One region of the Cupriavidus sp. 01T418 genome, then DNA from elsewhere that is predicted to be linked to it. Evidence: predicted binding sites of a transcription regulator. Region 1 holds the regulator's gene; the other holds the start of a gene.
The links. The regulator FNR, encoded in region 1, switches genes on or off when oxygen is low (the NO sensors DNR and NnrR bind a similar motif). The targets are predictions, from matches to a motif close to TTGATNNNNATCAA.

Region 1 (14,862 bases):
GGCGAACCCGCCGCGCCACCACCAAACTTGGTGGTGTGCGAAGTCAGCAAGGTCGGGCCGCCGATATAACCCATCGAGGTCTGCATCGGATCGGGCTGACCACGGCCGGCGCCACTGCCGCGCGGACCGTTATTCCTGTTGACGCGCGGCAGGCCATCCATGCCGGTCGGCATCGGCATGCCGGCAATCGCCGCCTCGGTACGCTGCTGGCGGCCGCCTACCTTGCTGCCGCCCTTGGGCATGCTATCGCCCTTGCCGGGCGCCTTCAGGCCGATGGATGCCATCAGCGCGCGCACGTCATCCGCCGCGAGTTCCTGCCAGCGGCCACGCTTGAGGCCGCGGGGCAGCAGGAACTGGCCGTACCGGGTACGAATCAGGCGCGACACGGTCAGGCCTACGGCCTCGAACATGCGGCGTACTTCGCGGTTGCGGCCTTCGGTCAGCGCCACGTGGTACCAGTGGTTGATGCCCTCGCCACCGCCGTCGGCGATGCGCAGGAAATTGGCTTCACCGTCATCGAGCTTGATGCCATGCAGCAAGCGCTGGCGATCGGCCTCGGCCAGCTCGCCCAGCGTGCGCACCGCATACTCGCGCTCCACGCCGTAGCGCGGATGCATGAATTTGTTGGCGATATCGCCCGAGGAGGTAAAGATCAGCAGCCCTTCGGTGTTGAAGTCCAGGCGGCCCACGGCCACCCACTTCCCTGCCTTGATGCGCGGCAGGCTGTCGAACACGGTCGGACGGCCTTCGGGATCCGACTGGCTGACGATCTCGCCCGCCGGCTTGTGGTACAGCAGCACGCGCGGCGGCTTGGTCGACACCCGGCGGTGAATCAGCTTGCCGTTGACGCGAACCTGGTCGGCCGGCAGGATGCGCTGGCCAATATGGGCCGGCAGGCCGTTGACCGAGACGCGTCCCTGCAGGATCAGCTCTTCCATCTCGCGGCGCGAGCCCAGGCCACCCTCGGCCAGCACCTTGTGCAGCTTGGGCGCATCGTCATCCGCCGAGAGTTCCCGCACCGGCTTGACCTTGGCATGCGCGCCGCCGCTGGCATCTTCCTGGTCGTACTGGCCGGAGATGACGAAGCGGAACAGGTCCTCGCCGCCCGCGGCCACGGCCGCGGGTGCCTTTTCGGGCACACCCGGGGCCGGGCGCTGCGCACCGCCCCTGCCTTTGTTTCCCTTGCCCGCCTGGCGCGGGCCGCCCTGCTGCCCGTCGGCACCGCCGCGCCTGGCCGCGCCCTGCTGCTGGCCCTGTTGCTGGCCTTGCTGCGGCCTGCGCTTGCGCGCGCCATTGGGATTGCCGCGGGCTCCGTCGCGCTGGCGCTCGCCAGCTGCTTCGCCGCCGGCTTCGCTCACGCCTTCGCCTGCATCGGCGCTGACATGGCGGCGGCCGCCTCGCGGCGCAGGGCGTTCGCCCTGCTGCTCGCCAGCTTGCACTGATTCGCCTTCGGCGGGCTTGCGCTTGCCGCGCGTACGTCCCTTCCTCACGCCGTCGCCACGCCCGGCTTGCGCGTCCGCCGCGGCGCCCGCATCCGGACCGCCCGCGGCGGCAGTGGCCTCGCCATCCGCGGCACGCTCGCCGTCGCGGTCGTGCGCGGCCTGGCGGCGCGTCGCCACCAGATTGCGCAAGCCACGGCGCAGGCCCTTGCGGCGCGGCGCGCCCTCGGTGCCGGCGCCGCCTTCGGCGCCGTTGCCGGCATCGCCGGCCGGCTTATCCGCCTGGCGGACGTCTTGATCAACAGAATCGGACAAGGTATTCACATTCGGATGTTGCATGGTGTTCAGTTGGACACGCGCTCGTCGTGCTCGCTGGGGTGCGCCGGATTCGTCTTGGACGCCCCCGGGACTTCGGACTCCTGCTCGCCGGAGGCCACTTGCTCGTGGTAACCGTTGGCGGGTGCTTCCGCTTGCTCATTGGTTTCGCCGTCACCGACGGCTTGCTCCACGGCTGAGTCGTCAAGCCGTGCCCCCAGGGGCTCGGCGGACTCCGGCTCGATCCCTGGCTCCGGCGTCGCCGGCACTTCGGCCTCGGGCCCAGGCGCGGCTCGCGCTTGCACCAGAGCCTCTTTCTTTTCAAACGCATCCACCAGACCGGCGATGCCTTGCGCAGCGCCAGCCTCAAGGACATCGGGGACGGACGCCGCCGGCCGGGTTACTTCGCGCACGTCACCTGCATCGAGAGCCTCGATGCCGGTCCCGATTGCCTGGCTGCCTGCCTCCGCGAACGCTTCTTCGTCGCTTCCGGCCGGCACGGTACCCAGCGCCTCGAAATCGATGGGCTCCTGGTTCAGCAACGCGGCTTGCGTCTGCGCCTGGACATCTTCGAGCGGCGGCAGTTCGTCCAGCGTGCGCAGGCCAAGATCATCAAGAAAATTCTTGGTGGTGGCATACAGCGCTGGCCGGCCCGGCACGTCGCGGTGACCGATCACCTCGATCCAGCTGCGGTCCTCGAGCTTCTTCACGACTTCGGTGCCCACCGCGACACCGCGGATTTCCTCGATGTCGCCGCGCGTGACCGGCTGCCGATAAGCGATGATCGCCAGCGTCTCCATCACCGCGCGGGAATACTTCGGCGGCTTTTCAGGATTCAGCCGGTCCAGGTATTCGCGCATGACCGGGCGGCTCTGGAAGCGCCAGCCACTGGCCAGCGCCACGAGTTCCACGCCGCGCTGTTCCCAGTCGCGGCGCAGTTCTTCGAGCAGCACCCGGATGCTATCGGCACCAACATCGTCGGCAAAAAGCCGGCGCAGGTCATGGACGCGCAAGGGTTCCTGCGCACAGATCAGCGCGGTCTCGAGGACGATCTTCGCCTCTTGGGTATTCATGTGATTGCGTGCAGCCTGTCTTTGCACCTGCGCCCCGGACAAGCCCGGACGCACTGGAGATTGGGTTCAGCGGTTGGAATTGCCACCGCCATCTGACCGCGCAGCCAATTGCAATGCTTGATGCATGCAGTCGTGCGCTTTCTTTTTTGCATCGGGTGCCGGACCTGTCCGGCGGGAGATCGCCCGGCCACCGGCTTTACCTGCCGGTCGACAGAGCCCTTGCGTCGCGCCTTCCCCCTGATGTGGCGGACCTGTCCGGTGCGACGTCCGTCGCTCCAGGTGCAAGAAAATACGGATATCGGGCCTGCCTGGCCTGTTTCACCCGCCCTGCCGTGGCTGGTCTTTTGAACCAAATAATCTTTTGAACTGGACGGCGGATGGGGAACGGTCCCTGGCGGTAGTACGTACCCGGGTGTTCTGGCATGCATCCCTGAGTGCGAATGCTACCTGACGATGCCACGATGAAATACGCTGCGCGATATCGCTGTTCTTGCGATTGTATGGCATTCCCTGGCAAACCTGCAACCGATTCACGCAGGCAGTCACCTGACCAAGTGCGCGATACGCCATGAAGCGGCGTATCAGAAGACCAGGCAGAAGCCGTGCGCGGCCAGCGTCTCCGGCAAAAGCAACGCACGCGCCACTCCGACGACGCCGAGAGCTGCCACCGCGAGACCGGCGCCCGTACGTACCGCCGGACGGCGCGACAACTGCCTGAGGTAGCCTGACAGGCCCGAGATAAGCAATAGATTCGGCAAGGTGCCCAGGCCGAACACGGCCATCACCAGCGCCCCGGAAGGTGCATTCCCGGCCAGCAGCGCCATCGCCAGGGCGCCATAGACCATGCCGCATGGCACCAGCCCCCAGGCCAGTCCCATGCCGTAGCGCCGCGGCAGCCGGCCCTGCGGCAAGCTCATGGGTACAAGGCGCGCGACAGCGGCGGAAAAACCGCGGAGCAAGCAGCCGGCGCCACGGGCGGCCAGCCGCTCCAGCCAGGCAGCCGCCACGACGCGCCCGCGCAGCATCCTTAAACCCGACAACACCAGCATGACGCTGCCGACCCCGAACATCCAGCGTTGCAGCGGCAGGTACTGGGCCTTCCAGGCGCCTGCGCCCAAGGCGCCCAGCAAGGCCCCCAACAGCGCATACATGCTCAACCGCCCGGCATGCATGACCAGCAGCTCGAGCAGCCAATGGCCTGGCCGGCGCAGCACGGTGGCAGGCACGCTTGCAACACCACCCTGCTCGGCGGCAAGCGCAATCCCGCCGCACATGGCCGCGCAATGCGCGCCGCCCAGCAAAGCCAGGGTAAATACGCTGAAAAGTACGCCTATGGTCAACTTCCCCTCCCAACCACATCACCTGGCGCGGTAAAATGCGTCCAACGCGCCCCCGGGCCTCCAGGAGGCGCTATCAATATGAAGCCCAGCGCCTGCTACTCCGCGCTTGATTGATTGCGCTAAACCGACAGGCCCCAATTGCCAACATCCATTCCCATTACCGAGATGTCGCCCCGCTGCTCCACTTGCTCGCTGGGACAGCTCTGCCTGCCCGTCGGCATGTCGCAGCAGGACCTCGAAAAAATGGATTCGCTGGTGCAGGAGCGCGTGCGCGTACGCAAGGGCGAGACCCTGTACCGCCTCGGCGATCCGCTTAGCGCCGTCTATGCGATTCGCTTCGGCACGCTCAAGACCCACCTGACGATGGAGGATGGCCGCTCGCAGATCACGGGCTTCCACCTCCCCGGCGAAGTCGTCGGGCTCGACGGCCTCGGCGAGATGCAGCACGCATCGGACGCCACCGCACTCGAGGATACCGAAGTCTGCGTGGTGCGCTTCGGCGAGCTCCAGTCGCTGTCCAATGTGCTCCCCTCGCTGCAGCATCAGTTCATGCGGCTGATGAGCAAGGAAATCTCGCAGGACCAGGTGATGCTGATCACGCTGGGCTCGATGCGCGCCGAGGAGCGCCTTGCCGCCTTCCTGCTCAACCTGTCGGAGCGGCTTTCCGCGCGCGGCTATTCGGCCTCCGAGTTCGTGCTGCGCATGAGCCGCGAGRAAATCGGCAGCTACCTCGGGCTCAAGCTCGAGACCGTCAGCCGCCTGTTCTCCCGATTTGCGGAAGCCGGGCTGATCCAGATCCGCCAGCGCCACGTCAAGCTGGTCGACATGACGGGCATCAAGCAGATCGTCAACAAGTCCTGCTAGGCCGGCAAACATCGGCCTGCCGCGCAGAGCCATCCGGCTCCCGCGGCTTTGGCAGCCGCGCATCGCCCTCACTCCAGTTCGTCGGTCTGCGCCAGCCGCGTGGGCATGGTGTACAAGGTCAATCCACTCGACAGCGAACAGAGCGCCCACGCGACCAGGAAGCCCACGGTGTAGGCCGCCTCGCGCGACGCCTCGACCGGTTGCCCGAAAAAGCGCAGGTCACCGGGATCGACCATGGAAAATACCAGGGCCGTCGTCAGCCCGGCAACCAGGAAGCCGGGCCATAGCACCCACATCAGCCAGCGCAGTCTCATGGTCACTTCACCTGCGCCGTGGCCGGCGCAGCTTGCCGTGCCGTGGTGCCTGCCTTCTCGACCACCAGTCCATGGCGCGACACGCCATCGACGATGGGCTGGTCCGGGTGTGTCACGGCCAGCCAGATCGTGACCCCGCAGGCTACCATCGCCAGCAAGGGCCCGCTTATCAGCAGCCAGGGCCAGGGCTCCTTCCACCAGGGATTGCTTTGCTGCATCATCAGGCCTCCTGTAGTTTTCTGGATTCAAAGGTTGCGCGGGACGATAAAGCTGGTGCCCTGGCTGATCCGCGCACCGCTTGCGCCGCCATCGCCTGCCGCGGTCACCGTCACCTGGATCTTGTGGTTACCCTGGCCGGCGGCTTCGATCGGCACGCGCACGCGAACGGGGATCAGGCGGTTGGACGTGGGCGCGAGATTGCCGGCAGCGTGGTCGTATTCCACGGCCAGGCCCTTCAGGTCGTCGCTGTCCGCGCGGATGGCCACATGCATCGGCGCTTCGCTCGTATTGATCAGTTGCACGCGATAGACGTTCTCGATCCAGCGCCCCTCCACTTCCCTGCCCAGCGCGCCGCGGTCGCGAATGATGTCTACCTTGAGCGGCGTGCGCATCGCCAGTGACACCATGAAGCCGGCAACCAGGGCCAGCCAGATCACGGAGTACACCATCGTGCGCGGACGAACCAGGCGCTTGCGCGCCTCCGGCTCGGGCAACGCGCTGCGCATGGCGTTCTCCGAGGTGTAGCGGATCAGCCCGCGCGGATACGCCATCTTGTCCATGACCTGGTTGCAGGCGTCGATGCAGGCGCCGCAACCGATGCAGTCGTACTGCAGGCCATCGCGGATATCGATGCCGGTGGGGCAGACCTGCACGCAGATGCTGCAGTTCACGCAATCGCCAAGCCCTGAAGCCTTGTGATCGGCCTTGCGCGAGCGGCTGCCGCGCGGCTCGCCGCGACCCGCGTCATAGGTCACCACATAGGTGTCGCGGTCGACCATCACGCTCTGGAAGCGTGCATACGGACACATGTACTTGCAGACCTGCTCGCGCATGAAGCCGGCGTTGCCCCAGGTGGCGAAGGCATAGAACAGCGTCCAGAACGTTTGCCACGGGCCCAGCGACAGGCTCAGCACGTGGCCACCCAACTCGCGAATGGGCGAGAAGTAGCCAACGAAGGTAAAGCCGGTCCACAGCGCGATCACGATCCAGAGCGTGTGCTTGGCGGCTTTTAGCCGCAGCTTGCGCGCGCTCCACGGATCGCCGTCCAGGCGGATGCGTGCGAAGCGGTCGCCTTCGACATGCCGCTCGATCCACATGAAGATCTCGGTGTACACCGTCTGCGGACAGGCGTAGCCGCAGAACAGGCGCCCCGCGATCGCCGTGAACAGGAACAGCGATAGCGCGGAGATCACCAGCAGCACGGACAGGTAGATCACATCCTGCGGCCACAGCACCAGGCCCAGGATGTAGAACTTGCGCGCGCCGAGATCGAACAGCATGGCCTGGCGGCCGTTCCATTGCAGCCAGGGCATGCCGTAGAAAAACAGCTGGGTCAGGACCACCATCCAGACCCGCCAGCGCGAAAACGCACCCTTGACCGAGCGCGGATAGATCTTGCGGCGGACTTCGTAGAGCGTTGCGTCCGAGGTTTCCGCATCCGCCGTGGCCGATGCGGGCTCCCGAAGCGGCGCCCATGTGGCCCCGCTCTTTCCCGGCGGTTCCGGTTCCCGGGCGTTCATGGGCGATCATCCCCACCGGCATACCGGCTCCAAGGGCAGGCGTCGCGGTTCATTGCCCGCCCTCCGCGCCTGCCGCGTTGTTCGACAGCCCCCAAACGTAGGCAGTCAGCATGCGGATGCGCTCTGGCGTCAGGATTTCCTCCTGTGCCGGCATATGGTTGTCATGGCCCTTCAGGATGGCGTCGACAATGGTCGCCTCCGAACTGCCATACAGCCAGGTCTTGTCCGACAGGTTGGGCGCGCCAAGCGCCTGGTTGCCCTTGCCGGTGGATCCATGGCAGGCCGCGCAGGTGGACTTGAACGTGCTCTCGCCGCGCGAGGCGCGGATCGGGTCGGACGCCAGGCCCGACAGCGAGCGCACGTATTGCGCCACGTCGCCGGCCAGCCTGGCGTCGATGGTCGAGGCGAAGGACGGCATCACGCCGTTGCGGCCCTTGGTGATGGTCTGGGCGATGGTGGCGGGGTCGCCGCCGTACAGCCAGTCGTTATCGGTCAGGTTGGGAAAGCCGCGGCTGCCGCGCGCGTCGGAGCCGTGGCACTGCGCGCAGTAGTTGAGGAACAGGCGCTGCCCGATCTCGCGCGCGGCCGGTTCAGCCGCCACCTGCCTGATTTCCATCTGCATGTACTTGCCATAGACCTCGCGCTGCAGCTGCTCGGCCGCCTTGCGGTGCGCCTCCAGTTCGACCCGGCTGGATGTCTTGAGCACGCCGGGGTAGGAACCCAAACCGGGGAAAAGCACCAGGTAGGCCAGGCCAAAGAGGCACGCCAGCAGGAACATCCACATCCACCAGCGCGGCAGCGGATTGTTCAGCTCGCGCAGGTCGCCGTCCCACACGTGGCCGGTGTCTTCGGTGGCACCGACCACCTTGGCCACCTTGCGCTGGGAGAACAGCAGCCACATGCACCAGACGATGCCGACCAGCGCGATGGCGGCGATGTAATAACCCCAGAAATCCGTGAAGAAGTCGCTCATGACTCAGTGTTCCTGCCTGGAATTGTTTGCGCCGCCGGCACGATGCCGGCCGTCGTGGCTCGCGGCCAGGGGCTCGTCGGGCAAGGCGAAAGGCAGCATGGCCGACTCCTGGTTGGCGGCCTTGCGGCCGGACGACCAGGCCCACCAGCAGATCGCGAGAAACGCCAGCAGCGAGACCACGGTGGAAAACGCAGTGATCATTGCCATGGCTTACTCCCTGGCCGGCGCGGCCGCGGGCTGGGCCGCCGCGGTATCCACGCGTACGTTGCGCTTGGTGATGCCAAGTTCCTGCAGGTAGGCGACCATCGCGTCTTCTTCGGTCTTGCCTGCCAGCGTGGCGGGCGCCTGCTCGATCTCGGCGTCGGTATAGGGCACGCCCAGCCGCCTGAGCGCACGCATGCGGCCGCGGATATCGCTGGTCTGCAGCCGCGCCTTCTCGAGCCACGGATAGGACGGCATCACCGATTCCGGCACCACGTCGCGCGGATTGCGCAGGTGGATACGCTGCCAGTCGTCCGAGTAGCGACCGCCCACGCGCGCCAGGTCGGGACCGGTACGCTTGGAGCCCCAGAGGAAGGGATGGTCGTAGACCGACTCGCCGGCCGTCGAATAGTGGCCATAGCGTTCGACATCGCCCTGCAGCGTGCGCACCTGCTGCGAATGGCAGCCCACGCAGCCCTCGCGGATATAGATATCGCGGCCCATCAGGCGCAGCGGCGAATATGGCTTGATCCCCGCATCAGGCTCCGTGGTGGAATGCTGGAAGAACAGCGGTACGATCTGGACCAGCCCGGCGATGCTGACCACCAGGATGGTGCAGAGGATCAGCCAGCCGATGTTCTTCTCCAGGGTCTCGTGCGTAAAAAAGCTTCTTTTTTCGGACATCGTTTCCATCCTGGAATGATCAATGGGCGGAGGCGGTAACGCTGGTCGGGATCGACGCATCCACGGCGGACCTGCCGATGATGGTCCGGGCCACGTTGTAGGCCATCAGCAGCATGCCGGAAAGGAAGCACAGGCCGCCGAGCAAGCGGATCAGATAGAACGGGTACTTGGCCTTGACCGCTTCCACGAAGGCGTAGGTCAGCGTGCCGTCGGGCTGGGTGGCGCGCCACATCAGGCCTTCCATCACGCCGGCGATCCACATCGAGGCGATGTACAGCACCACGCCGAGGGTGGCGATCCAGAAGTGCAACTCGATCAGGCGCACGCTGTACATCTCCTTCTCGCCGAACAGCCGCGGGATCAGGTAGTAGAGCGAGCCGATGGAGATCATCGCGACCCAGCCCAGCGCGCCGGAGTGCACGTGGCCGATGGTCCAGTCCGTGTAATGCGACAGCGCGTTGACGGTCTTGATCGACATCATCGAGCCTTCGAAGGTCGCCATGCCGTAGAAGGACAGCGCCACCACCAGGAACTTGAGGATGGGATCGGTGCGCAGCTTGTGCCAGGCACCCGACAAGGTCATGATGCCGTTGATCATGCCGCCCCACGAAGGCGCCAGCAGGATCAGCGAGAACACCATGCCAAGGGATTGCGCCCAGTCCGGCAGCGAGGTGTACTGCAGGTGGTGGGGGCCCGCCCACATATAGGTGAAGTTGAGCGCCCAGAAGTGAACGATCGACAGCCGGTAGGAGTAGATCGGGCGGCCGGCCTGCTTGGGGATGAAGTAATACATCATGCCCAGGAAGCTGGTGGTCAGGAAGAAGCCCACCGCGTTATGGCCGTACCACCACTGCACCATGGCGTCCTGCACGCCGGCGTAAGCCGAGTAGGACTTCCACATCGTCACCGGCATCTCGACGTTGTTGACGATATGCAGGATGGCGATGGTCAGGATGTAGGCGCCGAAGAACCAGTTGGCCACGTAGATATGGCGGGTCTTGCGCTTCATGATGGTGCCGAAGAACACGATGGCGTAGGCGATCCAGACCAGCGTGATCAGGATGTCGATCGGCCATTCGAGTTCGGCGTATTCCTTCGAGCTGGTGAAGCCCATCGGCAGCGTGATGGCCGCGCCGACGATCACCAGTTGCCAGCCCCAGAACGTGAACGCCGCCAGCGGGCCGCAGAACAGCCGCGCCTGGCAGGTACGCTGCACGATGTAGTACGAGGTGGCGAACAACGCGCTGCCGCCGAAGGCGAAGATGACCGCATTGGTATGCAGCGGCCGCAGGCGCCCGAAGGACAGCCATGGCGTGTTGAAGTTAAGCTCCGGCCAGATCAACTGCGCCGCGAGCAAAACGCCGACGGCCATACCGACAATCCCCCACACTACCGTCATGACGGCAAATTGCCGCACAACGCCGTAATTGAAGGTGTCGGCGCGAGAATACGCGGCGGTGACAGCCATTCAGACCCCCAGATTGGATAAACATGAATTGATGTAGTGACTGTAGGAAAAACACGCTCCGGACGTCTTGATCTGTATCAAGGGCACATGAGGAGAGCGGGTGGTGAACACCGCCGGGCACTGCAATCGGCTTTGGCGCATCCTGCCGGCTTCGGCCAAAGCGCGGCCGCGATGGATCAGGGCTTGTCGTTGTCGAGCAGGATGGCCTCGCCGGGCCGGTCGAGGTCATCGTATTGGCCGGCATGCAGCGCCCACCAGAGCGCGCCGGCGATCACGGCCACCAGCACCAGGCTCATCGGCACCAGCACGTAGAGCATGTCCATGCATCAGTCTCCGGGCTTGCCCGCGCGCAGCAGGCGCCAGGCGTTGGCCACCACCAGCAGCGACGACACCGACATGCCGATGCCCGCCATCCAGGCGGTGACATAGCCGGTCGCCGCCAGCGGGATGGCGATCACGTTATAGGCAAAGGCCCAGCCAAGGTTCTGGCGCACCACGCGGCGGGTGCGCCGGGCCAGCTGCAGCGCGTTTGCGATCTCGGCAATGCGGCCATGGGTCAACACGGCGTCGGCGCCGGCCTGCGCCAGCGGGGCGCCGCTGCCGATGGCGATCGACACCTGCGCCTGCGCCAGCACCGGCGCATCGTTGATGCCATCGCCCACGGCCAGCACTACCGCACCACCGCGCTGCAGGTTCGCCACGTAGTCGCGCTTGCCTTCGGGCGTCACGCCGCCTTCGCGGCGCGGCATCATGAAATGATCGGCCCACCAGCCGACCGTGGCCGGCGTATCGCCCGACACTAGGTGGCAGGTCACGCCGAGCACGCGCAGTTGCGCGAGCAATCGCGCCGACTGTGCGCGTTCGACGTCGGCCAGTTCGTATACGGCTTGCGCACCGGCGGCAGTGCCCTGCCACACCAGGGTTGCACCGCAACGTTCGCCAGCGGCCGGGGTGGCATCCGCGCCGGCGTTACCCATCGCGCCGCTGGCCAGGGCGGCCACGAACTCACGCCGGCCGAGGCGCAGCAACTCGCCATCCACCTCGGCTTCAAGACCCTGTCCCGGGACATTGCGCACGGCGCCGATAACGTGGGACTCGCGTATCAGCCCCTGCGCCTGCGCTGCCTCCACGATGCCGCGCGCGACCGGGTGCTCGCCGGAGCGTTCGATGGCCGCGGCCAGGCTCAGGCTGGCGGCAGGATCCGCATCCCCCACGGGATGCGTCCGCACCAGCGCGAAACGTCCTTGCGTGAGCGTACCGGTCTTGTCGAGCACCACGTCCGTCACGCTGGCCAGCGTCTCCAGCGCATGGCCACGCGTCAACAACAAGCCCCGGCGCGAAAGCGCGGCGCCCGCGGCGGCCAGCGCGGCAGGCGTAGCCAGCGAGAGCGCGCACGGGCAGCTCACCACCAGCACCGCCACCGTCACCAGCAGCGCGCGCGACGGGTCGATCCAGGCCCACCATACGGTGCCGGCCAGCGCGGCCAGCACCAGCAGGATGCCGACGAACCAGCCCGCCACACGGTCGGCCAGGGTGGCCAGGCGCGGCTTCTCGGCCAGCGCGCGGTCCAGCACGGCGACGATTTCGGCCAGCCGGGTCGCCGCGCCTGCCTGCGCCACGCGCAACTCAAGCGGACTAGCGGTATTGAAGCAGCCGGCCAGCACCGGATCGCCGATGCCACGCGGCACCGGGCGGCTCTCGCCCGTCAGCATGGACTCGTCCAGTTCGCTGGCGCCGGCGACAACGGTGGCATCGGCGGGCACCACCTCACCGGCCTTGACACGAATCAGGTCGCCCGCGCGCAGGCGGGCCACCGGCACCCGCTCGCCCGCCCCGCCCTTGGCCGGCAGGCGCTCGCAGGTGGCCGGCAGCTGCCGTGCCAGCATCTCCGCGCCGCTGCGCGATGCCTGGCGCACGCGCAATTCCAGGTAACGCGCCAGTAGCAGGAACGCCACGAACATGGTGACCGAATCGAAGTACACCTCGCCGGTGCCCCGCAGCGTGGCCACGCTGCTGGCGAGAAAGCCCGCACCGACGCCGATCGCCACTGGCACGTCCATGCCAAGGTGGCGCTGCCTGAGGCTGCGCCACGCCCCGGCGAAGATCGGCGAAGCCGAGTACAGCACCACCGGCAGCGTCAGCACCAGGCTGGCCCAGCGCATCAACTGCAGCTGGCCGGGATCGATGGTGGCTTCATGGGTGTAGATGGGCCAGGCGTACATCATCACCTGCATCATGCCCAGCATGGCTACCGCCATGCGCATCAGCAGGCCACGGCGCGCGTGGCGGTCATGCTGGTCCGAGCGCGATAGCTCGAACGGCCACGCCAGGTAACCAATGCCGGCCAGCGCGGCGAGCAAGGCGGAAACAGGCTGTTCAGCCGCGCGCCAGCGCACCACCACGCGGCGGGTCGCCACATTGGCGATCACCGATTCCACGCCCGGCAGGCTGCCCAGGTGCTGCTCGATCAGCCAGGCACAGGCCGCGCAACGGATATTCTCCGGCGCCAGCGTGATTTCGGCACGGCGCTCATCGAGCGGGCGCACGAACTGGGCCCGCAACTCTTCAGTGTCATAGGCGGACCACACGGGCTCGGCCTCGCGCCGCGCCGCGTCGTCGATGGGTCGGGCGAAGCGGGCCTGATCGCCATACAAGTGCCCGAACCCGGCCGCGTGCAGGGTCTGCGCCAGGGCCTGGCAACCGCCGCAGCAGAAGGATCGGTCCTTGCCGTCGATGCTGGCGTGCAGGGCCGGCTCGGCGGCCGGCAACGGCTGGCCGCAGTGAAAACAGCCTTCATGCGCGACGGCCGCCGACGCGCCGCCTGCGCTGGCAGGTGGCGGATTGGACAAGGAACAGGCAGGAGAAGGCGGCATCGGGACTCATTTTTACCAACTGCATGGTAAGAGCCCCGGCTGCAAGCCGCCTTGATACAGATCAAGCGTGCGGCGGGATGGCCGCCTCAGGTCAGCGAGGTATCGACCGTACGGCGCGGCGCTTCGAGGTATTCGCGCGATTGCATCTCGATGATGCGCGAGACCGTGCGGCTGAACTCGTTGGACATCTGGCCTTCGGTATAAAGTTCATCGGCAGGCACTTCCGCCGAGATCAGCAGCTTGACCTTGTGATCGTAGAAGACGTCGATCAACCAGGTGAAGCGCCGCGCTTCGGAGGACATGCGCGGCGTCATCCTGGGCACATCGGAAAGAATCACCGTGTGGAACTGGGTGGCCAGCTCCAGATAATCGTTCTGCGAGCGCGGGCCGCCGCACAGCGTATTGAAATCGAACCAGACCGCTCCACCCGCCTTGCGCAGCGCGCGCAGTTCGCGGTGTTCGATATGCAGGATGGGCGATTCATCGGCCACGCCGGCGATGCTGGTAAAGGCGTGGCGCAGCGCCGAGCTGGCCTCGGGGCCCAGCGGCGTGTGATACGCATCGACCTGTTCGAGCGCTCGCTTGCGGTAGTCGATGCCGGCGTCCACATTGAGCACGTCGAGCTTCTGCTGCAACAGCGAGATCGCCGGCAGCACGCGGTCACGATGCAGTCCATCCGGATACAGCAGGTCCGGCCGGTAGTTGGACGTCATCACGAACTGCACGCCGTTGTCGAACAGTTGCTGCAGCAGGCGGTGCAGGATCATCGCATCGGCCACATCGCTGACGTGGAATTCATCGAAGCAGATCAGGCGGAAACGCCGCGCGATGCGCTTGGCCAGTTCGTCCAGCGGGTCCGGGCGGCCGCGCAGCTCTTCCAGCTGGCGATGGACTTCGCGCATGAATTCATGGAAGTGCAGGCGCGTCTTGCGCACCAGCGGCACGCAGGTATAGAAGCTGTCCATCAGGAAGGACTTGCCCCGCCCCACCCCACCCCACAGGTAGACGCCCTTGGGCACATCCGGATGCACCAGCAGCTTCTTCAGCGTGCTGTTGCGCCGGCTCTTGTATGCGACCCACTCGTCATAGCATTGCTGCAGCCGCTCGACGGCGCGCAGTTGCGCCTCATCGGACGTGTAGCCGCGTTGCTTCAGTTCCTGCTCGTAGTACTCACGGACGTTCATGCTGACTGCTCGCGCCGGATGCCGGCAGGCTCCGGCCTGGATGAGGATCGGGGACACACGGCGGGGCAATCTGCCCCTGTCGCCCCGAAAGCGAAAACGGCGCGCCGCTGGAGCGGCGCGCCGGTACTCAACAATACGAAGGCGAATGCCTTACATATTGAGCTGGCGCTTGTCGACAGCGAGTGCGGCTTCGCGCATGACTTCCGACATCGACGGATGCGGGTGGCAGGTGCGGCCGATGTCTTCGCTGGCGGCCTTGAACTCCATCGCCACCACGGCTTCGGCGATCAGGTCCGACGCGTTTGCTGCAACCACGTGCACGCCCAGGATCTCGTCGGTCTTCGCATCGGCCAGCATCTTGACGAAGCCGTCCGAATGACCCATGCCCAGCGCGC
Region 2 (15,711 bases), on a different contig from region 1:
TTCCTTGTGTCCGCAAACCACCGCATTCCGGAGGTGCGCAGTGCCGGCTACCTCTACATCACGATGGCGCGTATCGGCGCGATCGCGATTCTGCTCTGCTTCGGTGTGCTGCAGGCCAACACCGGTGACTACACCTTCGCGAACATGCGTGACCAGGCGCTGACGCCCTTCTGGGCCTCGGTCGGCTTCCTGCTTGCCGTGTTCGGCTTCGGCGCCAAGGCCGGCGTCCTGCCCTTGCATGTCTGGCTGCCGGAGGCACACCCGGCCGCGCCCTCGCCGGTCTCCGCGATGATGAGCGGTGTCATGCTCAATACAGCGATCTACGGGCTGTTGCGCATGTCCTTCGACCTGCTGTGCATGCGTCTGTGGTGGTGGGGCGCGCTGCTTCTGGCCGTCGGTCTGGCTACCGCGCTGTTCGGCGTCGTCTTCGCCGCGGTGCAGACCGACATGAAACGCTTGCTGGCCTACTCGTCGATCGAGAATATGGGCCTGCTGTTCGTCGCCACGGGCCTGACCCTGATCTTCTCGGCCTATGACATGAAGCCGATGGCGGCACTGGCCCTGACCGCGACGCTCTATCACGTCGCGAGCCACGCCTTCTTCAAGAGCCTGCTCTTCCTCGGCACGGGCAGCGTGCTGCATGCCACCTCCGAGCGAAATCTCGGCAAATTGGGCGGACTGATTCGGTACATGCCCTGGGTTGGCTGGCTCACGCTACTGGGGGTGCTGGCCAGCGCCGGCCTGCCTCCGCTCGGCGGTTTCGTGTCGGAGTGGCTGCTGCTGCAGAGCTTCTTGTTCACGCCAGGCCTGCCGGTTCCGCTTCTGACCATGCTGATCCCGGTGGTCGCCGCGCTGATCGCGCTGGTGGCGGCGCTGGCCGGCTACACGATGGTCAAGTTCTTCGGTGTGATCTTCCTCGGCCAGCCGCGCGAGAGTAAGCTCGCCCACGCGCATGACGCCGGTCCCTGGGAGCGTGCAGGCATGGTGTGGCTAGCGCTCGGTTGCGTGGCGCTTGGCCTGCTGCCGACGCAGTTCATCCAGTTGATCGACCCGGTGACGAAGCAACTGGTCGCCACCGGCCTGGGCGCCCGAGCGGCTGCCAGCGGCTGGCTACTGGCGCCGACCAGCCTGGGGCAGGCCAGTTACGGGCCGGTGATCTTCCTACTCGGCATCCTGGGTAGCTTCGCGCTAGCCTACCTGTTCGTGCGCTGGCTGTACCACGGCAGGCTTCGCCGCGGCCCGCCATGGGCCTGCGGGTTTCCCTGGGGCACCGCGCGCATGCAGGATACCGCCGAGGGCTTCGGCCAGCCGATACGTCAGATCTTCGAACCCTTCTTTCTGATGCAGCGCGACCTGCCGACACCATTCGACGAACAGCCGCGCTACCGCGTGACCATCGAGGACCGCTTCTGGCGCTGGCTGTACCTACCCACGGTCGAATTGGCTTCATACCTGGCGCGACTGGCCGGCCTGATGCAGCAGGGGCGCATCTCGGTGTATCTGCTGTATAGCTTCCTGACACTGATTGCCACGCTGCTGGCAGTGATGCGATGAGGTTTCCATGACGGTCTCCGGCTTGCTGTCGCAGTCGCTCGAAATCGTGATTTCGATCGCCCTGGCGCCGCTACTAACGGGCTGGGTCAATCAATGGCGTGCCTGGTTGCAGAACAAATCCGCGCCCAGCTGCTGGCAGCCGTATCGCACGCTGCACAAACTGTTCAACAAGGAATCGGTGGTGGCCGACAACGCGTCGCCGCTGTTCCGCGCCACGCCCTACGTGGTGTTCGGCTGCATGGCACTGGCATGCGCGATCATCCCTACGTTGTCGACCGACCTTCCGCTGGCGCCTGCGGCCGACGCGATCGCGCTGGTCGGCCTGTTCGCGCTGGCGCGGGTTTTCATTTCGCTGGCCGCGATGGACATCGGCACGGCCTTCGGCACCCTGGGGGCGCGGCGCGAGATGCTGATCGGGTTTCTTGCCGAACCCGCATTGCTGATGGTGCTGTTCTCGGCCTCGCTAGTCTCCAAGTCGACATCGCTCACCACCATTGTCGAGACACTCGCCCATCGTGACCTCGCGATCTACCCCGGACTGGCCTTTTCCGGCGTTGCCTTCACCATGGTCTCGCTGGCGGAGAACGCCCGAGTACCGGTCGATAACCCCGCCACGCATCTGGAGCTGACGATGATTCATGAGGCACTCCTCCTGGAGTACTCGGGCCGCCACCTGGCACTCATCGAGTGGGCGTCAAGCCTGAAGCTGTTCGCCTACTCCTGTATCGGACTGGCGTTGTTCTTCCCCTGGGGCATCGCAGAGGCCCAGGCGCCGTTGTCCATGCTGCTGGCGCTGCCGGCGCTGCTGTTCAAACTCACCGTGGGCGGCATCCTGCTTGCCACGCTGGAGACAGTGAGTGCCAAGATGCGCATCTTCCGCGTCCCCGAGTTCCTGGCCACCGCCTTCTTGCTGGCGGTGATCGGCATGCTGGTGCATTTGCTGCTTGCCCGCTGACATGAGCACCTTGCTGACCCAGTTCGTCAACCTGCTTGGTGCGGTCCTGCTCATCCTCGCCTTCGGGATGATCTCACAGCGCCGCGTCCTATCGCTAATCCACCTGTTCACGCTGCAGGGCGCCACCCTGGCATTGGCGACAGCCGTGGTTGGCTATGTGACCCGGCAGCCGGACCTGTACCTGTCGGCTGGCGTGACTTTCGTGCTCAAGGTGCTGCTGATTCCCTATCTCCTGCACCGCGTCATCGACCGGCTTGATATCCGTTGGGACGTGGAGACGCTGATCAATATCCCGACCATCATGCTGATCGGCATCCTGGTGGTGATCTTCGCGTTCAACCTGGCCATGCCGATCTCGCGGCTGTCGGTGAAGCTGGCCAGCGGCACGCTCGGCATCGCACTGGCCTGCGTACTGCTGTCGTTCCTGATGATGATTACCCGCTCGAAGGCAATACCGCAGGTCATCGGCTTCCTGGCAATGGAGAATGGCTTGTTCTTCGCCGCTACCTCGGCGACCTACGGCATGCCGATGGTAGTTGAACTTGGCATTGCGCTGGATGTGCTGATCGGCGTGCTGATCCTGGGCGTGTTCATGTTCCAGATCCGCGAGCAGTTCGACAGCCTGGACATCCGCCACCTCGAGAAGCTGAAGGAGGACTGAGTTGATTGCGCTAGCCTTCCTGCTTGCAACTCCGCTCGCCGGCGGGCTGGTGCTGGCGCTGGTCGGTCATCGCGATCATGCGCGTGACGTCAACGTCGCGTTCAGCCTGGGCACCTTCATCGCGGCCTGCTGGCTCACCGGTCGGATCATCGACGACGGTCCCACGCTCGTGTGGGACCGTGCGTTCTACATAGACGCCTTGAACGTGTTTCTCGTCACGCTGACCGCGTTCGTGGGCCTGACCACGTCGATCTTCTCGCGGCCTTACATGCGCGTGGAGCGCGACCACGGCAAGATGACGCCGCCGCGGCTGCGCCTGTACCACAGCATGTACCAGCTATTCACCTTTACGATGCTGCTGGCGTTGACGACCAACAACATGGGCATCGTGTGGGTCGCGATGGAGGCCGCCACGCTGACCACGGTACTGTTGGTCAGCGTCTACCGGACCGCAGCCAGCCTCGAGGCGGCCTGGAAGTACTTCATCCTGTGCGGCGTGGGTATCGCCCAAGCGCTCTTTGGCACGGTGCTGCTCTACATGGCGGCCGAGCAGGTCATTGGCCCCGAGGGCGGCGCGCTGCTGTGGACCAATCTCGATGCGGTCAAGGGCCGGCTGGACCCGAATATCATCACCCTGGCATTCGCTTTCCTGTTCATCGGCTATGGCACCAAGGTCGGCCTGGTGCCGGTGCACAACTGGCTGCCGGACGCGCATGCGGAGGGGCCGACCCCCGTTTCCGCCGTGCTGTCCGGCCTGCTGCTCAATGTGGCCCTCTACGCTATCCTGCGCTGCAAGGTGTTGACGGACGGGGCGCTGAAAAACCATCTCACAGGCCACCTGATGATGGGCTTCGGCCTGGTTTCCGTCGTGGCAGCGGTCTTCCTCCTCATCCGCCAGCGGGACGTCAAGCGCATGTTCGCCTATTCGTCCATCGAACATATGGGCATGATGACCTTCGCTTTCGGCATGGGCGGCCCGATCGCCAGCTTCGCCGGACTGCTGCACATGACGGTACATTCGCTGGTCAAGTCCGCGATCTTCTTCGCCGTCGGTCATGCGGCGCAGAAAGCGGGCACGCAGGTCATGGACGAGATCCGCGGGCTGATCCGGGTCAGTCCCACGGTCGGCTGGGGCCTGATGCTTGGCGTACTGGCTATTCTGGGCATGCCGCCCTTCGGCGTGTTCGCCAGCGAGTTCCTGATCGTCACCACCGCAATGCGTGAGCAACCCTGGGCCACGCCCTTCCTGCTGGTCGCGCTCGGCTTGGCCTTTGCGTCAGTGTTCAGTCGCGTGCAGCCGATGGTCTTCGGCGAGACTACCCTGAAGCCCCTGGCGCACCCACCGGCGCTGGTCCCGGTGTTCTTGCACCTCGCACTTGGTTTGATGCTGGGTCTCTATATCCCGCCGTATCTGGATGCGTGGTACCGCCAGGCGGCCGCCATGCTGGGGAGTTGAGCGCATGGCGCTGTTTGAACTCGGACTCGACCTGCATCGCCTGCCGGCACCGCTGCCGGTATGGCACGGGCTGGCCAGTCCCGACGCATGGAGCGCGGCAGCGCGCACGGTTGCCAACACGGGCGGGCGCCTCATTTCCGTGTGGGGCGTTGACCGCAGCGCCGCGGGAGGGACGTTGGCGGCATGTGCCGCGTATGCCGTACCGGAGGGACTGGTCTGGCTCGAACTGCGGCTCGGCGACCCGGCGCAAGGGGTTCCGGATCTGGGCCTCATCTTCCCATGTGCCGGACGGATGCAGCGCGCCATGGCTGACCTCCTGGGCATCCATGTGCAAGGCAGCCACGACCAGCGCCCTTGGCTGGACCATGGCCTGTGGCCGCCAGGGTCATTCCCCCTGCAACACGGGACGCAACCGCAGGCCGCCGCGGGCAGGCTGCCGGCGGACTATCCCTTCGTACGCGTCGAGGGTGATGGCGTGCATGAGATCGCCGTCGGCCCGGTGCATGCCGGCATCATCGAACCTGGCCATTTCCGCTTCTCCGTCGTCGGTGAGAAGGTGCTGCGGCTTGAAGCCCACCTCGGCTACACGCACAAGGGCATCGAGCGCCGGTTCACCGAATTTGCGCCTATCGAAGCTTACCGGCTCGCAGGCCGTATCTCGGGTGACTCGACAGTGGCCTATGCCTGGGCTTACTGTATGGCGCTCGAATCGGCGTCCGGCACCGGGATACCGGCAAGGGCGGTCTGGTTGCGCGCCATGATGCTGGAACGCGAGCGTGTGGCCAACCACCTGGGTGACCTTGGTGCGTTGGGCAATGACGCTGGATTGGCCTTCGGATTGGCGCAGTTCTCGCGATTGCGCGAGAACTGGCAGCGGCTGTCCGGGGAAGCTTTCGGCCACAGGTTCATGATGGATGCCGTGGTGCCCGGAGGTGTTGCGATCGATCTGACGCCGCCGATGCTGGATTGGCTTCGCAAGCAGTGCGACGGCATCGAGCGCGAGGTCCGCGCACTGCGGATCGTGTATGACGAGCATGCCGGGCTGCAGGACCGCTTTCGCGCCACGGGAAGGGTAACGCCACAACTTGCCGCCCAGCTTGGCCTCGCGGGGCTCGCCGGGCGCGCCAGCGCGCAAGCGGCGGACCTGCGCTGCGACCACGCGTGGCCACCCTATGACCGGTTAGACGTCACGATGGCCAAGCACCGCGATGGTGATGTCGCTGCACGCGTGGCAATGCGCTTTGACGAGACCATTGAGTCCCTGCGGCTCATTCGCGCCATCTGCTCGGAACTGCCAGGCGGCGCAATCCATGCCGGGATCCGGGCACAGGACGCGATTTCCATCGGGGCAGGCTGGGTGGAGGGCTGGCGCGGCGAAGTCCTTGTGGCGCTCGAAATCGGCGCAGACGGCCGGATCCTGCGTTGCCACTGCCATGATCCCTCCTGGCAGAACTGGCCGGTGCTTGAGCACGCCGTCATTGGCAACATCGTTCCGGACTTTCCGCTGATCAATAAATCCTTCAATCTCAGCTATTCCGGGCACGATCTCTAATGTGGCTCATCCTCAAACAAATTGCCCGCACCGGTATCGTTACCGAGCCAGCGCCCCAGGTCGTCGATGCCGATGGCGGCGCCGCGATTCAACGTGTCCACCAGGACATCCTCGACATTCTTGGTCAGGCGCTCACGATCAGGGAGGTCGATGCAGGCTCGTGCAACGGCTGCGAGCTGGAAATCCATGCACTCAGCAACCCCTACTACAACATTGAGGGGCTTGGCATCAAATTCGTTGCCAGCCCGCGCCATGCTGACATGCTGCTGGTGACCGGACCGGTCTCGCGCCACATGGAAGAGGCTTTGCGGCGTACCTATGACGCGACGCCGGAGCCGAAACTCGTGGTCGCGGTGGGTGACTGCGGCTGTACGGGCGGCATCTTCGGCGAGAGCTATGCGAGTTGCGGTCGCGTCGCCAACGTGATCCCCGTCGACGTCGCTGTGCCAGGCTGCCCGCCTACCCCCATCGAGATCCTCCGGGGGATACTAGCCGCCGTGGAGCGGCACAAAAGCTAAGTCATCTAAACGATAGTCTTGGAGGATCACGATAGGGGAAGCAACGCGCCCCGAATCCGCGTCGCTATGGTCGCCTGCAGCCTTTAGTTATCCACAGCTTCTGTGGATAATTTTCCCTTCCGGACTTGCGACAAAGCCCCGCGGGGTGCGTACCATGAACAACGAAGATTGCCAGTCCAGTCACGACTGCAACCATTAGGTTCAACTGGGGAGACAGAGCTACATTCGCATCCTTGAATGGAGTCGCGGCAAAGGATCCTTCAACGAACACCGCCAGCACTAGACCGATCAGCGAGTTGATGACGCGAGTGTGCCGGAGAGCGAAGCGGTCAGCCGCGGACGTCTCGTCGAATGAGATATCGAACTCGCGGCAAATGTCGACGGCTGCGAGCACAAAGACAATGTCCGGCCAACGATTCATTTCGCAATGGCTCCGCTCAGCAGGTGCTCGTCGGAATAGGGAAACACAATCTGCCGGCTTGGACGAATCAGTTCTTCATCCTTGTTCGCATAGTGAAGACGATGCAGCAAATCCTTGATGACATTGAGGCGCGCCAGGCGTTTATCGTCTGCACACACGACGTTCCATGGCACGACATCGTTGGTGCGAGCAAACATCTCGTTTCGAGCCTTGCTGTACTTATTCCAAAGCCCGACCGCCTGCTCGTCGATGGAGCTTATCTTCCACTGCTTTAGCGGGTCGCGCCGGCGGTCCTCAAGTCGCCTCTTCTGTTCCGGCTTGGTGATGTCCAGGTAGTATTTGATGAGGCGAATGCCGGAGCGCATCAGCATGCCTTCAAATTCTGGGGCGCTAGACATGAATTCCTCATGCTCGGCATCGGTGCAAAATCCCATCACGTGCTCGACACCAGCCCGGTTATACCAACTGCGGTTAAAGAGCGTAAATTCTCCGGAGGCAGGCAGTTGCGCCGCAAAGCGTTGGAAATACCATGAGCCTCGGTCGCGGTCGGAAGGCTTCCCGAGGGCGACTACACGAGTTTCACGCGGACTGAGATGCTCAACGATGCGCTTAATCGTTCCATCCTTCCCGGAAGCATCTCGCCCCTCAAAAACTACCAGTATCCTGTCGTTGCAGCCGAGGAAGTGCTTCTGCAGCTTCACTAACTCAATCTGAAGTAGATGCAGTTCCCCTTCGTATTTCTCATGCGAAAGCGAACTGACTTCAGCCTCACTGCCGCGGCAACTTGCCTTCGTTTTCATTGTTCCGGTTCCGTAAGTCCGACGTCTCGGCAGCCTCTACAGAGCGCTACCCTGCTGTCAGTGAGGTAACTTTGTCAGAAAAAAGCAAGTCCAGCGCAGGCCGATCTACGACCTCTTGCTCGAGCAGTAGCTTCGCCAGTGCATCTAGTTTATTCCGACTTGCCAGGAGTGTTTGCTTCACTCGCCTGTTCGCATCGGCCAGTATCTGTCTGACCTCGGCATCAATCATCTGCGCCACCAAGCGCACTGTAGTCATTCTATGCCTCGCCCCGAGCGGCGAATCTGACTGCGATTGGCACGTCGTCTGGAAGACCCTATGTGCGAGCGACTAACCTGTTGTTGAGGAAGATCAAGATACCTGTCATCCGCGCGACCTAGGATTAATGCGGAAAGCCAGATTAGCGGCGGCGCCTGACCCTCGCGGGACGTTTTAATGGATTCCTGGCTTCATGTGCCTTCATCGGGGAGGCCGCCAAAGGATGAGGTACTTTGTGCGAGCCTCACTGGATGTGGCTATAACACCATCCAGTCACAGGATGCGCGCCATGATGTCGAGACGCATTTCCGTGCGTCTGCGACAGTAAGCGTGTCGGCTAGAGGCAGTTCGCCCGGGCCGCAGACCAGAACACCGATCTGATCGCGGAGTCGATGACCGTACCAGTGCAATTGTCGGACTGATTGGTCAGCAGATGGGGCGATGCGGCCGCGGGGGCGTGATGCTTTGCAGCAGGCTGAACACAATGCAGCAATCCTGAAGGAGCTGGCGCATGTACACGAAAATCTCGGTGGCGATCGACGGCAGCCACTGCAGCGATCAGGCCCTGGAAGAGGCGATCAGCATTGCCGGCGCCTGCGGCGCGGAGTTGGAGATCGTTCACGTCGTTGACAGCGGTTATGAACAGGCGGAGGTCCGGGCAGGTCTGGTCAGGAGGGGCCAGGAACTGCTGACCGCAGCACAGGCGAATGCCGAAGCAAAGAACTTGCACTGCCATGTCGTCATGGTCGACGACATCGTGGCGCTCGGTGACGTTGCCAGCCAGATCCAGCAAGCCGTGGAAGGCAGCCACGCTCAACTCGTCGTGATCGGCACCCACGGACGTCGGGGCGTGACTCGGCTGCTGATGGGGAGTGTGGCCGAAGCGCTTGTACGCCAGTGCAAGGTGCCTGTCATGCTTGTTAGGGCACCGCAGGAAGCGTGAGCTGCGGATGTGGTGCAGGCCGCCAACGAGGTGGCCATCGGCGAGCGGGCCGAGGCGCGGCTGCAGGCGAGCGAGGCGGAAGCCCAGCGCGACCTTCAGCCGGCAGTGGGGAGCAGCGGAGCAGGCAGAGCGGGGGCGCCTGCGGGCCGAATTGGAAGCCGCTCTGCGGCGGGCCGAGCGCGCGCAAGCGAACGCGACAGAGCCTTGCCGCTTACCAATCCCGCACGCGTCCCGTATCCGCATGCACGAACTGCTCTTGCGGATAGAAGCCCACACCGCCGCCGCGCAGCGACAGGGCGGCATCGCGCAGATCCGCCAGCGGCACGCCGGGCAAGCGGATATCGATGGCCTTGCCGTCCATATGCAGGCTATGGGTGGCGACGCCGCCGCCGCCCGTTTTGCGCAGGCGCGCGTTTGTAACAGGGCTGCGATAGCCAGAAATGACCTGGAAGGGCGCTTCGCAGGATAGTGTCTGCTTCAGACGGTAGAGCAGCGCGAACAGTTGCGGGTCGATTGCCCCGATTTCGCCGGAGTAGTGATCGCGCAGGAATCGATTGAGCATGGCCAGCGACTCGGGCACAAACTGTTCGCCCATAGCGTAGACGATGTCAATGCGCTCGCCGGTGTGGGTATGGTCGAAGGCGAGGCTGCGGGCGCCCGGCAACGTTGCCAGGGCCGCAAGCACGGGGTGGGCCGATAGCGGCAGCAGCACGCCGGCCAGGGCGAGTTCGCCTGTGCGGCGCAGGAACAGTCGGCGAGGGTCGCTGGGGGGCCTGATCATCGAACACTCCCTTTTTGCTTATTGGCTCAATCTTGCGCGCGTGGCGCTCTAGGAGGAAGTCCGCAGGTTCGCGGACCGTTGCCGCAGCGCGTCGTCCAGTAGCCGGTCAAGCCCGTAGATATCGGAGAAGAAAAAGGTGCGCCCGTCGGCCTTGACGATGGCCGTGCCGTACGCGAGCACCACCGGCAGCGGCTGCTGCAACCGCAGCGTGCTGGATTGCCCTTTGTCCATGGCCTCGCGAATGCGCGCTTCGGTCCAGTCGGGTGTGTCCTGCAGCACAAAGCTGGCCAGAGCCACCGGTTCCTCGACCCGGATGCAGCCATGGCTAAGGTCGCGCCGGTCCCGCGTGAACAGCTTGGGCGCGGGCGTGTGATGCAGGTAGATGTTGTCGTTGTTGGGGAAGATAAACTTGATGTCCCCAAGCGCATTCATCGGCCCCGGGCGCTGCCGGATGCGCATCTGCCCCCGCTGGACGGCATCCAGGCTGGCCGCCGACAGCGTTGTCACCGCCTTGCCGTCGGCACCAACGAACTCGAAGCCCTGCCGCTCAAAATAGCCGGGGTCGCGGCGCAGCCTGGGCAGGGTTTCCGCGTGCGCAATAGAGGGTGGCACGTTCCAATATGGGCTGAACTCGATGAAACGCATGTGCTCCTTGAAGAGTGGTGTTCGCGTGTCGAGCGCCTTGCCGACGATGACCTTCATCTCCACCTTGACCTGAACGTTGCCGTCGTGGACTTCATAGGCGCGCAGCACGAACTCCGGCACGTTGACCACGATCATGCGCGGGCCCTCCAGCAGCGGCGTCCAGCGAAGGCGCTCCAGCGTCAGTTCGATTTGCCGTACGCGGCTGGCGGGCGAGACATTCAGCTGCGCTAGCGTGCCGGCGCCGATAGCGCCATCGGTCTCCAGCCCGTGGCGGGCCTGGAATGCCTTGACCCCCTCCATCACCGCGCCCTCATAGCGTTCCGGGACGGGTGTGCCCGTAGGCAGGTCGCCCATCGCGATCAGCCGCCGCGTCAGGACCGGCATGCCAGCGTAGGCTTGGCCGTACGCCAGCTTCTTGCCGGGTAGCGGCGGCAGCGGTGCCTGCCAGGCCGGATCACCTACCAGCGCCCGGTAGCGGGCGAGCGCCTCGCGCAGGGTGCCGTACAGCGGGAACGACGGTGCCGCCTGCTGGACGGCCTTGGGCAGGTCGTGCCTGGTGACGGCTGCGTGCAGGTAGGCCGAGGGCTCGAACTGCTCATCCGTTGCGGCGGCAAAATTCTCGTGGATCTTACGCGGCTCGACGCGGCCGCCGTGCAGGTCGGACAGATAGCGCAGCATTGCCGCCGTCAGATGGCCTTCAAGCCGCGCCTCGGCTTCCGGCGCCAGTGGCGGCCCTTGCGCGGCCTGGCCAAGCGCACGTTGCAGGCCGTCGGCGTCATAGTCGCGGGGTTCCAGCCCGTCGGCCGCGGCGGCGGCCAGGATGTTCGCAGCCTGCCGTGCGTCGGCAGTGGGGCGGCTCTGCGAAAACCAGAGCGCGGCGTCCTCAGCCAGCGCTCCCGCATGCCAGCTCAAGGCCCATGCGGCCAGCAAGCCCGCCACGATCCTGGGCGTGCCAGCGCTGCGGGTCAGTGAGACGCCTCGCATCAACCCGCGCGCCGCCAGCACGGCGCCAGTCGTTTGCGTTTCACGTTCATTCCTGGATCTCGCTACGGACCATCAGCACAGGCTTGTTGCTCTTGTGCACCACGCCTTCGGCCACGCTGCCCATGATAAGGCGCCGGAAGCCGCGGCGGCCGTGCGTGCCGATCACGATGAGATCCGCACTCCAACGATCGGCTTCGTCCACGATGGTGGTGGATATCTGCCCGGGGGAAACGGGTTTCTCGAAAATCTTCGTCATATGCGAGATGCCGGCCTGCGCTAGGCGCGTGGCGGCCGCGGCCAGCGCATCGCGCCCCGCGGCGAGAATGCCTTCCATCAGTTTGTGGGGGTCGTAGCCGCCCACGGAGAAGAAGACATCGCTGTCGTCCGCCACGAACAGCACCTTGACCTCGCTGCCAGTCGCCTTGGCCACCGTGATGGCCTCACTCAGGGCAAGGTCCGAAGAGCGGCTGCCGTCCACCGCGAGCAATATTCTCTGGTACATGGTTCGTGCCTCCTGGCTGGATATAAGTGCGCGCGCATGGGCGCCACCGTCATCTGCAGCATAGGGGGCGAGCCAGATGACGTATTGACCTGCATCAAGCACCTGCCCGCACACCGGCAGCAGGCAGACTAGGTGATGCGCAGTACCGCCGCGCCGGCCAGGCGGCCAGCGCGCAGGTCGGCCAGTGCGGCATAGGCCTGCTCCAGTGGATAGACTGTCGTGGTGGTGTGCAGCGGCGTGGCCCGGGCGATTCGCATCAGTTCCAGCCCGTCATTGCGCGTGAGGTTGGCCACCGACACGATCGACCGCTCCTCCCATAGCAGGCGATAAGGGAAGGCCGGAATATCGCTCATGTGGATGCCACCGCAAACCACCTTGCCGCCCTTGGCGACGGCTTGCAGTGCCAGCGGCACCAGCGCACCCACTGGCGCGAAGATCAGCGCGGCATCGAGCGGCTGCGGCGCGGGCTGGTCGCTCGGACCGGTCCAGCAGGCCCCGGTGTCGCGGGCGAGCTGGCAGGCGGCGGTGTCGCCGGGGCGTGTGAAGGCGAAGATCTCGCGCTGTTGAGCTACGGCGATCTGCGCCACCAGGTGGGCTGCCGCGCCAAAGCCGTAGATGCCGATAGACCGGACGTCACGGGCGTCCCCCGCCATGCACAGCGTGCGGTAACCAATCAGGCCCGCGCACAGCAAGGGCGCTGCATGTTCGTCGTCGTATTGCTCCGGGATGGGGAAGCAATAGCGGCTGTCGGCCACCACGTACTCGGCGTAGCTGCCGTCGCGCGTATAGCCGGTGAGCTGCGGCGCATCGCACAGGTTTTCGCGATTGGCCGCGCAATAGTCGCAGTGCCCCCGAGCCAGGGCACGCCTACCCGGTCGCCCGGGGCAAGGCCCGTCACGCTTGCGCCACAGGACTCGACCCTGCCAACAATTTCGTGTCCGGGAATCAGCGCCGCCTTAGGGTGCGCGAGTTCGCCGTCGAGAATGTGCAGGTCGGTGCGGCAGACGCCGCAGGTGCTCACTGCGATACGCACTTCGCCGGGGCCGGGCACCGGCACGGGGARGCGCGCCAGGCGCAGGGCCGGCCCGGCACCGTCGAAGATCATCGCACGCATCGTATCTTGCATGTTGCCATCCTCCGCGAACGCCCCCAGAGGCACCCAGCATTCATGCTAGGCGAAGCCCGCCGCCGCCGCTTGATTCGCGTCAATGGCGTGCGCCAGGCGGGCGCCCCATAAAGTTGCGGATGCCATGATCCGCATCAACACCGCGCGCGTCCGAGCATACACACTAGATGCATCCAAGGGCGGCGTGCAGGCGTGTCCGTGCCGGCCATCCGCAGATTTCCCTGATGCAGGAGGTGCATGATGTACAGCAAGATACTGGTTGCCGTGGATGGCAGCGAATCGGCCAATCGGGCACTGGAGGAGGCGCTTCGCCTGGCGACTGCGCTAGGCTCTGAGCTGACGGTGGTGCATGTGATCGATAACAGCTATCTCAGGTACGAGGTGGGCTATGTCGACCTGACAGACCTGCGCGCCAGCCTGCTCGAGGGTGGACAGATCCTGCTGGACGAGGCCAAGACCAAGGCTGCGGCCCAGAAGGTGCCATGCAACGCGCTGATGGTGGACGAACCGCTGGCGCTGGGCGACGTCGCCAACGCCATCGAGCAGGTGGCGCAACAGACGGGCGCCGACTTGCTTGTTGTGGGCACACACGGGCGCCGCGGCGTGCGGCGCCTGCTGATGGGCAGCGTGGCGGAGGGGCTGGTCAGGCAATGCCGCCAGCCGGTATTGCTGGTGCACGCGCCGTTGGCAGAAGGGAGCGCTGGCGCGAAGTCGGCGTAAGCGGGAGTCACTGGCTTGACCTGAGTCAATAGCCGTATCCAGGCGTTTCCTAGACTGGATGCAGGCTCTCAAACCGCACAGGAATGTCATGGACTACGCCAGCATCATGGTTCACATGGACACCAGCCCACGCGCGCTGGACCGGCTTGAAATCGCTGCCCGGCTCGCCGTGGCCCGCCATGCGCGGCTGATCGGACTGTTTGCGGGCTTTATGCCGGATCCCACTTGGTTCTACACGATGGAAGGCGCTGCTGCTTATATCGAAGAGGATCGCCAGCGGCGCAGCGACGCCCGCGAGGAAGTGCGCCGTCACTTCGAGGCCGCAACGCAGGAAGTCGGGGTGGAAACCGAGTGGCGCGCAGTGGAGGGCGACCCCCTGATGATGGCACTGCGCGAAGTGCGCGAGGCCGACCTTGTCGTTGCCGGGCAATACGATCCGGCCGACCCGGACAGCTTTGTCGCGACCCAGTTCCTGGAAAGCATCATCCTCGACGGGGGTAGGCCGGTCCTTGTCATTCCATTCGCCGGGCAATTCGCCGTCCCCGGCGCACGTGCCGTGGTGGCATGGAACGGCGGACGCGAGGCCGCGCGTGCCTTGCACGACGCCATGCCCCTGATCGCAGGTGGCGAGGCCAAGGTGCTTTGCGCGCAAGGCGGCGCGGGCGCGCGGCCCGATGCGAGCCCGCCGAGCCATGCCGTGGCTGCGCTGGCAAGCCATGGTGTCCAAGCAGGCATCGAACACTGCCAGGAAGGATCGGACATCGCCATCGGCGAGACTTTGCTCTCGCGCGCGGCGGATTTCGGCGCCGATCTGGTGGTGATGGGCGCCTACGGACGCGGGCGCCTACGCGAGTTGGTACTGGGCGGCGTCACACAGACTTTGCTGGACACCATGACGGTGCCGGTGCTGATGTCACATTGATTGCCGGCACGTTGCCGGCGCGCACGAACGTACAGGAGAACGCGATGAAAAGCGATGCGCAACTCAAGCAGGACGTCTGCGAGGAGTTGGAGTGGGATCCGGAAATCCGCGCCGAGGGCATCGGTGTTCAGGTCAACGATGGCGTGYTGAGCTTGAGCGGCCAGCTTGACAGCTTCGCCGCGAAGCACGCCGTGGAAGAGGCGGTGCAGCGTGTTCCCGGCGTCCGCGCGGTGGCGGTCGAGCTCGACGTGCGCATGTCACCCGAGGAGCAGCGGTCTGATGCGGATATCGCGCGCGGGATCGAAAACGCGCTGCAGTGGAGCATCGCCATACCGTCCGATGCCATCAAGGTGATGGTGGAACAGGGCGCCGTCACGCTGACGGGCGAGGTGGACCATGGTTACCAGCGTGCTGCAGCTGCCAACATGGTGCGTCGGGTGCGCGGCGTGGCCAACGTTGTCAATGGCATCAGCGTGAGGCCGACGGTCGTTCCAGCAGATCTCGCGCAGCGCATTACCAATGCGCTCTCGCGCCAGGCAATTGCCGATGCCGCGCACCTGCGCATCGCCGTCGATGGCAGCACGGTCACGTTGTCCGGCACGCTGCGCAACTGGGCCGAGATCCGCGCCGCCCGCGAGACGGCGTGGTCCGCACCGGGTGTGACTCAAGTGGTGGACCGCATGATGGTGGGGCCATGATCCCCTCATTGCAGCCTGCGGCCATGCAGCGGCGTCTGGCATGCCTGGCGCTCGCCGGGGCTGCCGTGCTGTGCTACGCCGCAGGCCTGCCGGCGGCCGCGTGGGCAGGTGCCACCAACAAGCTCGTGCTGGATGCCGACGAGCTCGATACACACTGCGAAGCCGTGCTGGCGCGCCTGTACGCACGCAATCCTGGCGCGCGGGCCTTGGTGGGCAA

Region 2: the regulator FNR is predicted to act here: its motif matches at 13,224-13,237, upstream of AC1DQ3_RS13095 (universal stress protein).

Annotation. Positions count from the first base shown of each region.
Region 1 covers NZ_JBFTQG010000022.1:50,989-65,850, forward strand. Annotated here, with positions in the region: gene rluB (23S rRNA pseudouridine(2605) synthase RluB) at 1-1,778, opposite strand, end outside; gene scpB (SMC-Scp complex subunit ScpB) at 1,784-2,827, opposite strand; gene AC1DQ3_RS21020 (sulfite exporter TauE/SafE family protein) at 3,409-4,167, opposite strand; gene fnr (fumarate/nitrate reduction transcriptional regulator Fnr) at 4,306-5,031, shown strand; gene AC1DQ3_RS21030 (hypothetical protein) at 5,100-5,345, opposite strand; gene AC1DQ3_RS21035 (FixH family protein) at 5,348-5,566, opposite strand; gene ccoG (cytochrome c oxidase accessory protein CcoG) at 5,591-7,084, opposite strand; gene ccoP (cytochrome-c oxidase, cbb3-type subunit III) at 7,134-8,057, opposite strand; gene AC1DQ3_RS21050 (cbb3-type cytochrome oxidase subunit 3) at 8,061-8,264, opposite strand; gene ccoO (cytochrome-c oxidase, cbb3-type subunit II) at 8,268-8,942, opposite strand; gene ccoN (cytochrome-c oxidase, cbb3-type subunit I) at 8,962-10,410, opposite strand; gene ccoS (cbb3-type cytochrome oxidase assembly protein CcoS) at 10,587-10,733, opposite strand; gene AC1DQ3_RS21070 (heavy metal translocating P-type ATPase) at 10,737-13,283, opposite strand; gene zapE (cell division protein ZapE) at 13,370-14,467, opposite strand; gene lpdA (dihydrolipoyl dehydrogenase) at 14,618-14,862, opposite strand, start outside.
Region 2 covers NZ_JBFTQG010000010.1:4,690-20,400, reverse strand. Annotated here, with positions in the region: gene hyfB (hydrogenase 4 subunit B) at 1-1,554, shown strand, start outside; gene AC1DQ3_RS13155 (respiratory chain complex I subunit 1 family protein) at 1,562-2,509, shown strand; gene AC1DQ3_RS13150 (formate hydrogenlyase) at 2,511-3,170, shown strand; gene AC1DQ3_RS13145 (hydrogenase 4 subunit F) at 3,172-4,626, shown strand; gene AC1DQ3_RS13140 (hydrogenase large subunit) at 4,631-6,178, shown strand; gene AC1DQ3_RS13135 (NADH-quinone oxidoreductase subunit B family protein) at 6,178-6,696, shown strand; gene ppk2 (polyphosphate kinase 2) at 7,114-7,917, opposite strand; partial or broken gene AC1DQ3_RS13125 (hypothetical protein) at 7,964-8,179, opposite strand; gene AC1DQ3_RS13120 (universal stress protein) at 8,685-9,116, shown strand; gene mepK (peptidoglycan L,D-endopeptidase MepK) at 9,328-9,897, opposite strand; gene AC1DQ3_RS13110 (L,D-transpeptidase family protein) at 9,946-11,526, opposite strand; gene AC1DQ3_RS13105 (universal stress protein) at 11,573-12,028, opposite strand; partial or broken gene AC1DQ3_RS13100 (zinc-dependent alcohol dehydrogenase family protein) at 12,157-13,154, opposite strand; gene AC1DQ3_RS13095 (universal stress protein) at 13,392-13,874, shown strand; gene AC1DQ3_RS13090 (universal stress protein) at 13,963-14,796, shown strand; gene AC1DQ3_RS13085 (BON domain-containing protein) at 14,841-15,494, shown strand; gene AC1DQ3_RS13080 (lipid-binding SYLF domain-containing protein) at 15,491-15,711, shown strand, end outside.